2 linked regions of the Enteractinococcus fodinae genome follow. Each later gene encodes a partner of the first gene's protein in a complex. Links are inferred from orthologs where the notes say so. Each region holds a gene or a part of one and is shown on either strand. Other genes may lie near its edges.

Evidence for each region. The genes of interacting proteins can lie anywhere in the genome.
Region 2: the proteins of tig (region 1) and rpsG are in contact, whole or in part, in a crystal structure (PDB 3GTY), measured with the Thermotoga maritima proteins. The link is inferred for Enteractinococcus fodinae from one-to-one orthologs. Residues at the interface, in WP_004081061.1 of Thermotoga maritima: Glu122, Val124, Val129, Leu130, Tyr133, Glu188, Gly259, Ile262, Tyr263, Glu266, Ser270, Glu273, Gln274, Glu277, Arg308, Gln311, Ile312, Ser315, Tyr316, Glu325, Arg329, Arg336, Leu363, Phe366, Trp367, Arg373, Leu377, Arg381, Leu384, Glu387; in WP_004081843.1 of Thermotoga maritima: Lys34, Lys52, Lys55, Glu59, Arg62, Gln63, Glu66, Asn67, Lys69, Val71, Arg95, Ala109, Lys110, Lys111, Gly112, Arg113, Pro114, Glu117, Glu121, Ile124, Ala125, Tyr127, Asn128, Asn129, Thr130, Gly131, Lys135, Asp139, Arg142, Met143.

Annotation. Positions count from the first base shown.
Region 1 is NZ_JAVDYJ010000001.1:1,321,811-1,328,878, forward strand. Bases 1,873-4,826 are described here. They hold tig (trigger factor), read left to right. Parts: upstream 1,873-2,650; coding sequence 2,651-4,003; downstream 4,004-4,826. Other genes in these bases: J2S62_RS06265 (ATP-dependent Clp protease proteolytic subunit), read left to right, coding at 4,211-4,807. In the rest of the region: lipoyl(octanoyl) transferase LipB, read left to right, coding at 1-420; J2S62_RS06240 (lipoyl synthase), read left to right, coding at 398-1,459; J2S62_RS06245 (hypothetical protein), read right to left, coding at 1,536-1,841; J2S62_RS06270 (ATP-dependent Clp protease proteolytic subunit), read left to right, coding at 4,858-5,505; ATP-dependent Clp protease ATP-binding subunit ClpX, read left to right, coding at 5,675-6,985; J2S62_RS06280 (mycothiol-dependent nitroreductase Rv2466c family protein), read left to right, coding at 6,995-7,068. UniProt on the Bacillus subtilis protein: Involved in protein export. Acts as a chaperone by maintaining the newly synthesized protein in an open conformation. Functions as a peptidyl-prolyl cis-trans isomerase.
Region 2 is NZ_JAVDYJ010000001.1:755,499-760,287, forward strand. What follows is about bases 1-2,732. They hold rpsG (30S ribosomal protein S7), read left to right. Parts: upstream 1-997; coding sequence 998-1,468; downstream 1,469-2,732. Other genes in these bases: J2S62_RS03540 (carboxylate--amine ligase), read left to right, coding at 1-364; rpsL (30S ribosomal protein S12), read left to right, coding at 620-994; fusA (elongation factor G), read left to right, coding at 1,613-2,732. In the rest of the region: more of fusA, read left to right, coding at 2,733-3,676; tuf (elongation factor Tu), read left to right, coding at 3,946-4,789.

The DNA of each region.
Region 1 (7,068 bases):
TACCCACTGGTGAAATTGGCCGCCCCGGTGGATGTCATCAAATACATTCGCGCCGTCGAAGGCGCCGTGCTAGACACGCTGCAACATACTTTCAATCTTGACGTGCACCGCATCGATGGGCGCGCCGGCGTGTGGATCGGTAACCGCAAGATCTCGGCCATTGGGCTGAAAATTTCGCAAGAGGCCACCCTGCATGGCATCTCGCTGAACGTCAACACCGACCCCGAGGTCGCATTCGCCGGGGTCATTCCGTGCGGTATTACCGATGCGACCGTGACCTCCATGGCCGCCGAGGGCGTCGACACCACCCTGGGTGCCGTCGTTGACCCGCTCATCGCCGCGCTAGCGAACAGACTTGAACCACTATTGGCACCAACACTGAGTGAAGGAGACGTCCATGTCTACCATCCCGCAGGCTGAAGGTCGCAAATTACTGCGCATTGAAGCCCGCAACGCCCAGGTCCCGCGCGAGCCACGACCCGAATGGCTCAAGACGCGTGCGACCGTGGGGCCGGAGTATAAGAACCTGAAATCTCAGGTGGCCAAGACTTCACTCAATACCGTATGTGCCGAGGCGAACTGCCCCAATATTTATGAATGCTGGGAAGACCGCGAAGCGTCGTTTCTCATCGGTGGGGCCGTGTGCACCCGCCGGTGCGGGTTCTGTGACATTGCCACCGGCAAGCCCGATGAGTACGACACCGAAGAGCCCTACCGGGTAGCAGAGTCCGTGGATGAGCTCGACCTGAACTACGTCACCGTGACCGGTGTGGCCCGCGATGACCTAGAAGACGGCGCTTCTTGGCTGTATGCCGAAACGGCTCGTGCGATCCATCAGCGCACCCCACACACCGGAGTGGAACTCTTGGTCGATGACTTCCGGGGCGGAGATGCTGCTCTACAGAAGATCTTCGACGCCAAGCCGGAAGTCTTTGCGCACAACCTCGAAACCGTGCCGCGGCTGATGAAGATCATTCGCCCGGCCTTCCGGTATGAGAAATCCCTGGCCGCGATCTCCAAAGCCCGCGATGCCGGACTGGTCACCAAATCCAACCTGATCTTAGGGATGGGGGAGACCACCGAAGAGATCGAAGACACCATCTTGGATCTCATCAATGCCGGCACACATATCATCACCATCACCCAGTACCTGCGCCCCTCACCGCTGCATCACCCGGTGGACCGCTGGGTCAAACCCGCAGAGTTCTTGCGCCTGCGTGATTACGCCTACGAACACGGTGCCGCCGCGGTGATGTCGGGGCCGCTGGTGCGCTCGTCCTATCGGTCAGGCAAACTCTACGTCGAGGCCATGCGGTTCTTGGGTCGGGAAATTCCCGAGCAGTTCCAGCATCTTGCCGACAACGCTGACATTCCAGCACGACAAGAAGCCGAGTCCGTCAGCGCGCGATTCACCGATACCGACGACGCCGCTGATATCCCCGCCGCATCCTTGACCTAAACTCCTCACAAACCATTGCAGCGCCTGCCCACGACGGGGAGGCGCTGCTGTGTTTGGAGAGCGGGTGGGCGGTCGGTTAGATGCCGTTGCTGCCGCCGCGCGAAAACTTCGACATCAGATCGTTGAGGTCGGATTCGGTCAGGGTGGCATCGCGCTCGATCCACGACTTATAGACCACTCGGATCATGTTTAACTCCGGCGACAGGGTGGTATCCACCCAATCATCAGCCTTGTACGTCACAACCTCTTCGGGAGTCACCACATCGACGGTCCCTTTATCGGGGTAGTGGTGGATAGCCTGAATAACCGCGACCGATTGGCCACCACGATAGATCAGTGTTTGTCCGACGTTGCGATGATCCAGTGTCTTTGCTTCAAACATTCGTTTTGTGTCCTTGAGTTTTCATGAAGTTCTGTGACGCTTGGCCTCATGTGGTCTCTGGCTGCGCCAGCGTTAATCCTAGGTGATGCAGTGCACGAAATGAACGTTCAACCGAGCGATCGGTGTGAATTGGCTGTGAACCCACTGGCAAGTCTGATCTGTCAGGACGCGACGATCCGATAGGCCTGATCGGATTTTGCAGGATCGACCGATACGCGTTATAGTTATGTTCGTTGCTCACGTAGCACGCGGATGTAGCTCAATGGTAGAGCCTCTGCCTTCCAAGCAGATAGTGCGAGTTCGATTCTCGTCATCCGCTCGAAGCTCTGATTCTTGCTCAGGTAGAATCAGAGCTTTTTTCGTCTCGAAAACCATGGCATCCTATAGCGCGGGTGTCTCTCACCGTCATACCGCACAGATTCTCTGGGTGGCTTATGCCGTGAGTACTAGCGCGCTAGACTATGGGTAAGGTCACGTTTTGAAGCGAGATCGTTGCAATACCGCCACGATGACAAAAGTTTTCAAAATACGCTCACTTCGATTTGGACTTTCGGAAATCTTTGTCATATAGTTATCTCTCGGCGCCATGGTGCGAGCCGCTAGAGGGTAAGACCGGATGGCGGATATTCCAGCAGGTCACTGACCTGATCGCGGGACGTAGCTCAGCTTGGTAGAGCGCGCGCTTTGGGAGCGTGAGGTCGCAGGTTCAAATCCTGTCGTCCCGACTGCATGGTGCTGTCGGAAGCATATGATGTAATTCGGCAAGTACCGAAACCATAGAAATTCCGATTAGAATCCAGGAGTCCTACGTGGTCCAATCCACCGTTGAAAACCTCGCCCCAACACGGGTAAAGCTCGAGGTAGAGGTCTCATATGAAGAACTCAAACCGCGTATCGATGCTACTTATAAATCTCTCGCAGACCAGATTCAGGTTCCTGGCTTCCGTAAGGGCAAAGTTCCGCCACGTTTGATCGACCAGCGGGTCGGTCGCGGTTTCGTCATTGAAAACGCTGTCAACGACAACCTTGACTCGTTCTTCCAAGAAGCGCTTCGTGAAAACGAACTCTCCCCACTGACTCGCCCAGAAGTCGATGTCACTTCTGTGCCAGGCAATGATGGAGAAGAAGAAGCCCCACTGAAGTTCAACACTGAATTCGACATTCGCCCCACTGTTGAACTGCCAGATTACAAAGGTCTGGAAGTCACCGTGGAGCCAGTCACTGTCACCGAAGAGCAAGAACAAAAAGTTCTTGACGAACTCCGTGAGCGCTTCGCCACGCTTGTTGATGTCGATCGTCCCGCAGAAAAGGGCGACAACGTCACCATCGCGCTGACCGCAACCGTTGACGACGAAGAAGTCGACAACGCCGAGGGCCTGTCATACGAAGTCGGATCTGGCACAATGCTCGATGGTCTCGATGAGGCTCTTGAAGGCCTTTCAGCCGGCGAAGATGCGATCTTCGAAACCACGCTTGCAGGCGGCGACCACTCCGGTGAGACCGCAACAGTCAAAGTTGTGCTGGAAGCCGTTAAAGAACGCGAACTGCCAGAAGCCGATGATGATTTCGCCCAGCTGGCTTCCGAGTTCGACACCATTGAAGAGCTCAAAGAGGACCTGAAGACTCAGGCCGCTGAAGAAGCGAAAACCGAACAAGGTGTTGAGGCTCGCGAAAAGGCGCTTGAAGAACTGCTGAAACTGGTCGAAGTTCCTGTGCCAGAGAGCATGCTTGCCGAACAGGTCGAGCAGCACTTCACTTCGCAAGGGCATACCGAAGGCGATGAACACGACACGCCAGAACACCGCGAAGAGGTGGAACAGAACTTCCGTGAAGCATTCGTCAACGAGGTAATCCTTGACGCTATCGCTGACGAAGAAGAAATCCAGGTCGAACAGAACGAGCTGATTGAGTACATCCTCAGCTCCGCATCACAGTACGGCATGGATCCAAACCAGTTTGCTCAGATGCTCGACCAAGCCGGCCAGGTCCCCATGATCATGGGCGAAGTCCGTCGTCGCAAAGCCCTGGCAGCTGTGCTCGAAGAAGCCAAGGTTGTCGATACCGAAGGTAACGAGGTCGACCTGTCGTTCTTCCTGAATCCAGAGGGTGCAGAAGAAGCCGAAGAGTCCGAAACAGAAACTGACGATGAAAAGAACGACTAAGTTCTGATCACACGCGAAGGTCCGCTCCTACACTAGGGGGTGGACCTTGGCTGTTTAAGATCACGGCCAACAGCGAAAACAGTGAGTCAACCCTGCTCAAGTTCTGTTTCGCACAGTAATGTCAGTGAAGACAAATAATTTTGCTAACCCAAACACGCCAGTGAAGGAAGGTAGGACGTCGTGACTGAATCGTCCAACGCACCACGAATGGCTTCGATCGAGCCAGCCAGCCGTGAAGACTACATCTACAACCGTTTGCTCAAAGAGCGCATCATTTGGCTTGGCTCAGAAGTACGGGATGACAACGCAAATGTGATCGCCTCACAGATGCTGCTGCTCAGCGCCGAAGACCCTGAAGCCGACATCTTCCTCTACATCAACTCTCCAGGTGGCTCCGTCACCGCGGGTATGGCCATTTACGACACCATGCAGCTCATTCCAAACGATGTTGTAACGGTTGCCATGGGCTTGGCCGCGTCGATGGGGCAGTTCCTGCTGTCCTCGGGCACCCCGGGCAAACGCTATGCCACCCCCCACGCCCGCATTCTGATGCACCAGCCATCGGGCGGTATTGGTGGTACCGAGTCTGATATTCGTATCCAGGCACAGCTGATCATGCACATGAAACAGGTCATGTCTGAACTCACCGCCGAACAGACCGGCCAGCCACTTGAGCGCATCCTCGAAGATAACGCCCGTGACAAGTGGTTCACTGCTGAAGAAGGTTTGGAATACGGCTTCTTCGACCACATCGCCTCCGGTACCGCCACGATGGTCGGTGGCGGCGGCCTCGACCGAGAATAGCCGGCAGCCCAGTCGCGTAACCGGAAACGATTTTTCTTCAGGAGACTTTAATGAATTTCGAAATGCCACAGGGCACCCCGGCAACCCCGATGCCTTCCAACCGCTACATCCTACCCCAGTTCGAGGAACGTACCCCGTACGGCTTCAAACGTCAGGACCCCTATGCACGTCTGTTCGAAGACCGCATCATCTTCTTGGGCACCCAGGTCGATGACGCCTCGGCCGATGACGTCATGGCCCAGCTGCTCGTATTGGAAGCCATGGACTCCGATCGGGATATCACCCTGTACATCAACTCGCCTGGTGGGTCCTTCACCGCGATGACTGCGATTTATGACACCATGCAGTTCATTCGCCCCGAGGTCCAAACAGTTGCCCTCGGACAGGCCGCCTCAGCTGCTGCTGTACTTCTAGCAGCCGGTGCACCAGGCAAACGTCTGGCCCTGCCAAACGCCCGCGTGCTGATTCACCAGCCATCGATGGGTGGGGACCGCGGTACGGCAACTGACTTGCAGATTCACGCTGATGAGTTGCTTCGTATCCGTACCTGGATGGAAGAGACCCTGGCGGATCACACCAACAAGACCGCGGATCAGGTGCGTGAGGATATTGATCGCGATAAGTTCCTGTCAGCCGCACAGGCCAAAGAGTACGGTCTGGTCGATGAAGTCCTCGAGTCGCGGAAGAAGACCGACTAAGAGTGTTTGATCAATGGCGCCCTACCACAGCGTGGGGCGCCATTGTTTACTTAAGGCAAATACACAGGATGATCATAGACAATAACCTTATCCACGCCTGAGAGCAATGTTCCCGGGAATAGACTCCGAACCAATTATGCTGAACTAGTCAGGTTCATAAGGAGAAGAAATGGCTCGAATCGGAGAATCGGCAGATCTGCTGAAGTGCTCCTTCTGCGGTAAAACGCAAAAACAGGTGCGAAAGCTCATCGCAGGCCCAGGGGTCTATATTTGCGACGAATGCATCGAACTGTGTAACGAAATCATTGAAGAAGAGCTGGCCGAGGTCACCGAGAGCAGCGAGTTCACTCTCCCCACTCCGCAGGAGATTTACTCCCATCTTGATGAATACGTCATTGGTCAAGAGCACGCCAAGGCAGCTCTTTCGGTGGCTGTGTATAACCACTACAAGCGTGTTCATGCACAAGACAACATTAAATCTTCGATGCGGGAAGCCTTTGGCACCGACGTTGACTTTTCTCACCTCGAAGACGTTGAAATCGGCAAGTCCAACATTATGCTCGTGGGCCCCACCGGTTCTGGCAAGACCTACTTGGCCCAGACCCTGGCGCGGAAACTTGATGTCCCATTCATCGTCGCCGACGCCACCTCACTCACCGAGGCTGGATACGTTGGTGAAGACGTCGAGAACATCCTGCTCAAACTCATCCAAGCCGCTGACAACGATGTGTCCAAAGCCGAGCGTGGCATTATCTACATCGATGAGATCGACAAAATTTCGCGGAAATCAGAGAACCCTTCGATCACGCGCGACGTTTCTGGTGAAGGTGTCCAACAGTCGCTGCTGAAAATCCTGGAAGGTACCGTAGCATCCGTGCCACCACAAGGTGGACGCAAACATCCACACCAGGAATTCCTCGAACTGGATACTTCGAACATCTTGTTCATTGTCGCTGGTGCGTTTGCCGGTCTTGATGACATTATCGATGCGCGTGCCGGACAGAAATCCATCGGCTTCGGAGCGCCACTCAAGGTCGCTGGGGCTGATGACGGACCATCATTTACCGATGTACAACCAGAAGACCTCATCAAATTCGGTTTGATCCCGGAGTTTATCGGTCGTCTGCCAGTCATTACCGCAGTCGACTACCTCGACGAAGCGTCCCTGATTCGCGTGCTCACTGAGCCCAAGAATGCGTTGAGCAAGCAGTACCAGAAGATGTTCGCGTTGGACGGCGTCCAACTGGAGTTCGACGAGGGCGCACTGGAAGCTATTGTTGCCAAAGCTGAAGCACGTGGCACCGGTGCTCGTGGCCTCCGGTCTATCATTGAAGACGTTCTGCAACCCGTGATGTTTGAATTACCATCCCGCGACGATATCGCTCAGGTGACCATTACCAAGGAAACCGTCGAAGGAACCGGCCAACCGGTGATGGTCTCACGAGAAGTTGCTCGGAAACGTCGTAATAAGTCTGCATAAGGAGACACGTTGACACAAACCGTCAAGTTTTGGTTCGACCCAGCATGCCCATTCGCCTGGATTACTTCACGGTGGATCACCGA
Region 2 (4,789 bases), 570 kb from region 1 along the record:
CACCGGTGAAGCGTATTTTCTCGAGATGAACCCGCGCTTGGGTCGACACCATTACTATCTCACCGTGGCTGGGGCGAATCCGGCCGAGTACTTGCATCGCGAATTCGTTGAAAAATCAGCGCATCCCGCACCGTTCACCACCCAAGGCCCGGCGGTCTCGACGACTATCCCGCTCAAGCTCGCCCACCAGTACGCTTCGGCCGAACAACAGCAGCTGTTGGATGAAGCAAAACGTGCCCGGCGTATTGGATGGCCACTGCAGTATTCCAAGGATCGCAACCTGAAACGAGACCTCTATCAGCGCTATCGTTTGACCAAAGCTGCAGGCGAAGTCCAACACACGCCCGGCACCATGAACGCATGATGGGAGCACAATCCCACATCGCGCGCTGAATTGTTGCAATAGTGTCGAACCTGGTACACTAGGAACGATTGATTCAAAGTGGCAGTAGGACTCTGTCCGGGTTGCGGGGAACTTGCGCAACAAATGCCACCTTTTTGCACGTCTAAAGTGAAAATCTACTGGACGTCGAAAAAAGACCAAGCTTTCTTTCGATTCGAAGCACTTTCGAGAGCTCTCGGACCGTTCGAAAGAAGATGAGATTATACGGAGAGTATTTTGCCAACAATTCAGCAGTTGGTCCGTAAGGGCCGCACACCAAAGCCAAAACGTGTTGGCGCGCCAGCTCTAGACTCGCGCCCAATGCGTCGTGGCGTGTGCACACGTGTGTACACGACCACCCCAAAGAAACCGAACTCCGCGCTGCGTAAAGTCGCACGTGTCCGCCTGGCCGGTGGTATCGAAGTTACCGCTTACATTCCAGGTGAAGGCCACAACCTCCAGGAGCACTCCATCGTGCTCGTTCGTGGCGGTGGCGTGAAAGACCTTCCAGGTGTCCGCTACAAGATTGTCCGCGGTGCTCTGGATACCCAGGGCGTCAAAGACCGTCGTCAGGCTCGTAGCCGTTATGGTGCCAAGAAGGAGAAGAACTAACACATGCCACGTAAAGGACCTGCGCCTAAGCGCCCACTGGTAGTTGACCCTGTTTACGGTTCATCCTTGGTCACCCAGTTGATTAACAAAGTTTTGGTCGATGGTAAAAAATCGACTGCTGAACGTATCGTCTACGGTGCCCTGAACGGTACCCGCGAAAAAGGCGGCGACGACCCAGTAGCCACGCTGAAAAAGGCACTGGATAACGTTCGTCCCGCACTCGAAGTCCGCTCACGCCGTGTTGGTGGCGCAACATACCAGGTGCCCGTAGAGGTCAAGCCTGGTCGCGCAACCGCTCTGGCGCTGCGTTGGCTAGTGACTTTCTCAAAAGCACGCCGCGAAAAGTCGATGACTGAGCGTCTGACAAACGAGATTCTGGATGCTTCCAACGGACTGGGTGCAGCTGTGAAACGTCGTGAGGACGTCCACAAGATGGCTGAAGCTAACAAGGCGTTTGCCCACTACCGCTGGTAAACCACACACCTACTCAGTACTCAATCCGAGCCGTTGCCTCAACCAGGAGTCTGTGGCTCACGGAAACAGGCAACAACCAAGGGAGAACCTGTGGCACAACAAGAAGTGCTTACCGACCTCACAAAAGTTCGTAACATCGGCATCATGGCTCACATTGACGCCGGTAAAACTACTACAACCGAGCGCATCCTGTTTTACACCGGTGTGAACCACAAACTGGGCGAAACCCACGACGGTGCTTCCACCACCGACTGGATGGACCAGGAAAAAGAACGCGGTATTACCATTACCTCCGCAGCTGTCACCAGCTTCTGGGAAGGTAACCAGATCAACGTGATCGATACCCCAGGGCACGTTGACTTCACTGTTGAAGTTGAGCGCTCCCTGCGCGTTCTCGACGGTGCGGTTGCGGTCTTCGACGCCAAAGAAGGCGTAGAGCCACAGTCCGAGACTGTCTGGCGTCAGGCCGATAAATACGGCGTACCGCGTATCTGCTTCATCAACAAGATGGATAAGCTTGGTGCAGACTTCTACTACACCGTAGAGACCATCAAGTCACGTCTCGGTGCTAAGCCACTGGTCATGCAGCTTCCAATCGGTGCTGAAAATGAGTTCATCGGCGTTGTTGACCTGGTCACGATGAAAGCCTTCGTCTGGCCAGAAGATGCCAAAGGTGACACCGCCCTTGGTGCAAGCTACGACATTCAGGACATCCCAGCAGAACTGCAGGAACGTGCTGAAGAGTACCGCAACGAACTCATCGAATCCGTAGCCGAATCATCGGAAGAACTGATGATGAAGTACCTGGACGACGGTGAGCTCACCAACGAAGAGATCATGGCCGGTGTACGCGCCCTGACCGTAGCCGACGAAGCCTACCCAGTCTTCTGTGGCTCGGCCTTCAAGAACCGCGGTGTTCAGCCGATCATCGACGCTGTCGTTGACTACTTGCCATCCCCACTGGATGTCGAATCGGTGAGCGGTGTGTCCGTGAAGGATCCAGAGGAAGTGCTGACTCGCAAGCCAAGCTTGAACGAGCCATTCTCCGCGCTGGCCTTCAAGATCGCTGCGCACCCATTCTTCGGTACGCTGACCTACATTCGCGTGTACTCCGGCAAGATCAAATCCGGCGACCAGATCCTGAATGCGACCAAGCAGAAACAGGAACGCATCTCCCGGTTGTTCCAGATGCACGCCAACAAGGAAAACCCTGTTGACGAAGCACAGGCAGGCCACATTTACGCCGTCGTGGGCCTCAAAGACACCACCACCGGTGACAGCCTGTCAGCTAAAGATGCGCCGATCATTCTGGAATCCATGGAATTCCCAGAACCAGTGATCTCGGTAGCCATCGAGCCGAACTCCAAGGGTGACCAGGAAAAACTGTCGACCGCTATTCAGCGCCTGTCGGCAGAAGATCCAACCTTCACTGTTTCCCAGAACGAAGAAACCGGTCAGACCGAAATCGGCGGTATGGGCGAACTGCACCTCGACGTACTCGTCGACCGCATGAAGCGCGAATTCAAGGTGGAAGCCACCGTGGGTAAACCACAGGTTTCCTACCGCGAAACCATTCGCCGCAAGGTCGAATCCGTCGACTACACCCACAAGAAACAGACCGGTGGTTCCGGCCAGTTCGCGAAGGTCGTCGTGACCTTCGAGCCACTGGATACCGAAGATGGCGAAACCTACGAATTCAAGAATGCCGTAACCGGTGGCCGTATTCCACGTGAATACATCCCATCAGTTGACCAAGGTATGCAAGAAGCCATGCAGTTCGGTGTGCTTGCCGGATACCCAATGGTTGGCGTCAAAGCCACGCTCGAAGACGGCGCCTACCACGATGTAGACTCATCGGAAATGGCGTTCAAACTGGCTGGCTCCCAGGTATTCAAGGAAGGCATCAAGCGCGCCAAGCCGGTTCTGCTAGAACCAATCATGGCCGTTGAAGTGCGTACCCCTGAAGAATACATGGGTGACGTCATTGGTGACCTGAACTCGCGCCGCGGTACCATCGAATCGATGGAAGACGCAGCCGGTGTCAAGGTCGTCAAGGCGCACGTCCCACTGTCGGAAATGTTTGGTTACATCGGTGACCTTCGCTCCCGCACCCAGGGTCGTGCCGTCTACACCATGACCTTCCACTCGTACGGCGAGGTACCAGCTGCAGTTTCTGAAGAAATTATTCAGAAACACTCCGGCCAATAATTTAGACTTATTAGCTGGCTAGATTTATGGGGTGGGCTTGGTTCGCCAGGCCCACCACCAGCCAAATAGCGTGTCACCCCGAACACGGTATTTGGTTCAGGACTAGGGTCCGGTCCGCATTGGCGGCCGAGGTTGTTTAGCAATCCACGGACCGGTCCTAACCACCGGGGAAACTAGTAAAAACAACATCTGACGTAGACTGGACCAAAGTCAGACCGCCACAAGCGGCTGCATGTCCTTCTCCAGTCGAACAGTTCTAGGAGGAATCTGTGTCGAAGGCAAAGTTCGAGCGGACAAAGCCGCACATCAACATCGGTACCATCGGTCACGTTGACCATGGTAAAACCACCCTCACCGCTGCGATCTCAAAGGTACTTGCCGATAAGTACCCTGAGTACAACGAACAGCGCGACTACGCCGACATCGACGGTGCACCTGAAGAGCGCCAGCGCGGTATTACCATTAACGTCTCGCACGTTGAATACGAAACCGAAAAGCGTCACTACGCCCACGTTGACGCCCCAGGTCACGCTGACTACATCAAGAACATGATCACCGGTGCCGCCCAGATGGACGGCGCGATCCTCGTTGTAGCTGCTACTGACGGCCCAATGGCTCAGACCCGCGAACACGTTCTGCTGGCCAAGCAGGTTGGCGTACCTTCGCTGCTGGTTGCACTGAACAAATCCGACATGGTCGACGATGAAGACCTGCTGGAACTGGTCGAAATGGAAGTTCGCGAACTTCTCTCCTCCCAGGACTTCGACGGTGACGACGCACCAGTCATCCGCGTATCCGCTCTCAAAGCTATCGAAGGCGACGAGAAGTGGGTCAAGGCTGTTGAAGACCTCATGGACGCAGTCGACGAGTACATCCCAGAACCAACTCGTGACCGTGACAAGCCATTCCTGATGCCGATCGAAGACGTGTTCACCATTACCGGTCGCGGTACTGTTGTCACCGGTCGTGCAGAACGCGGTACCCTCGCTATCAACTCTGAAGTTGAAATCGTTGGTATCAAGGAATCCCAGAAGACCACCGTTACCGGTATCGAGATGTTCCACAAGCAGCTCGACGAAGCCTGGGCAGGCGAAAACTGTGGTCTGCTGCTTC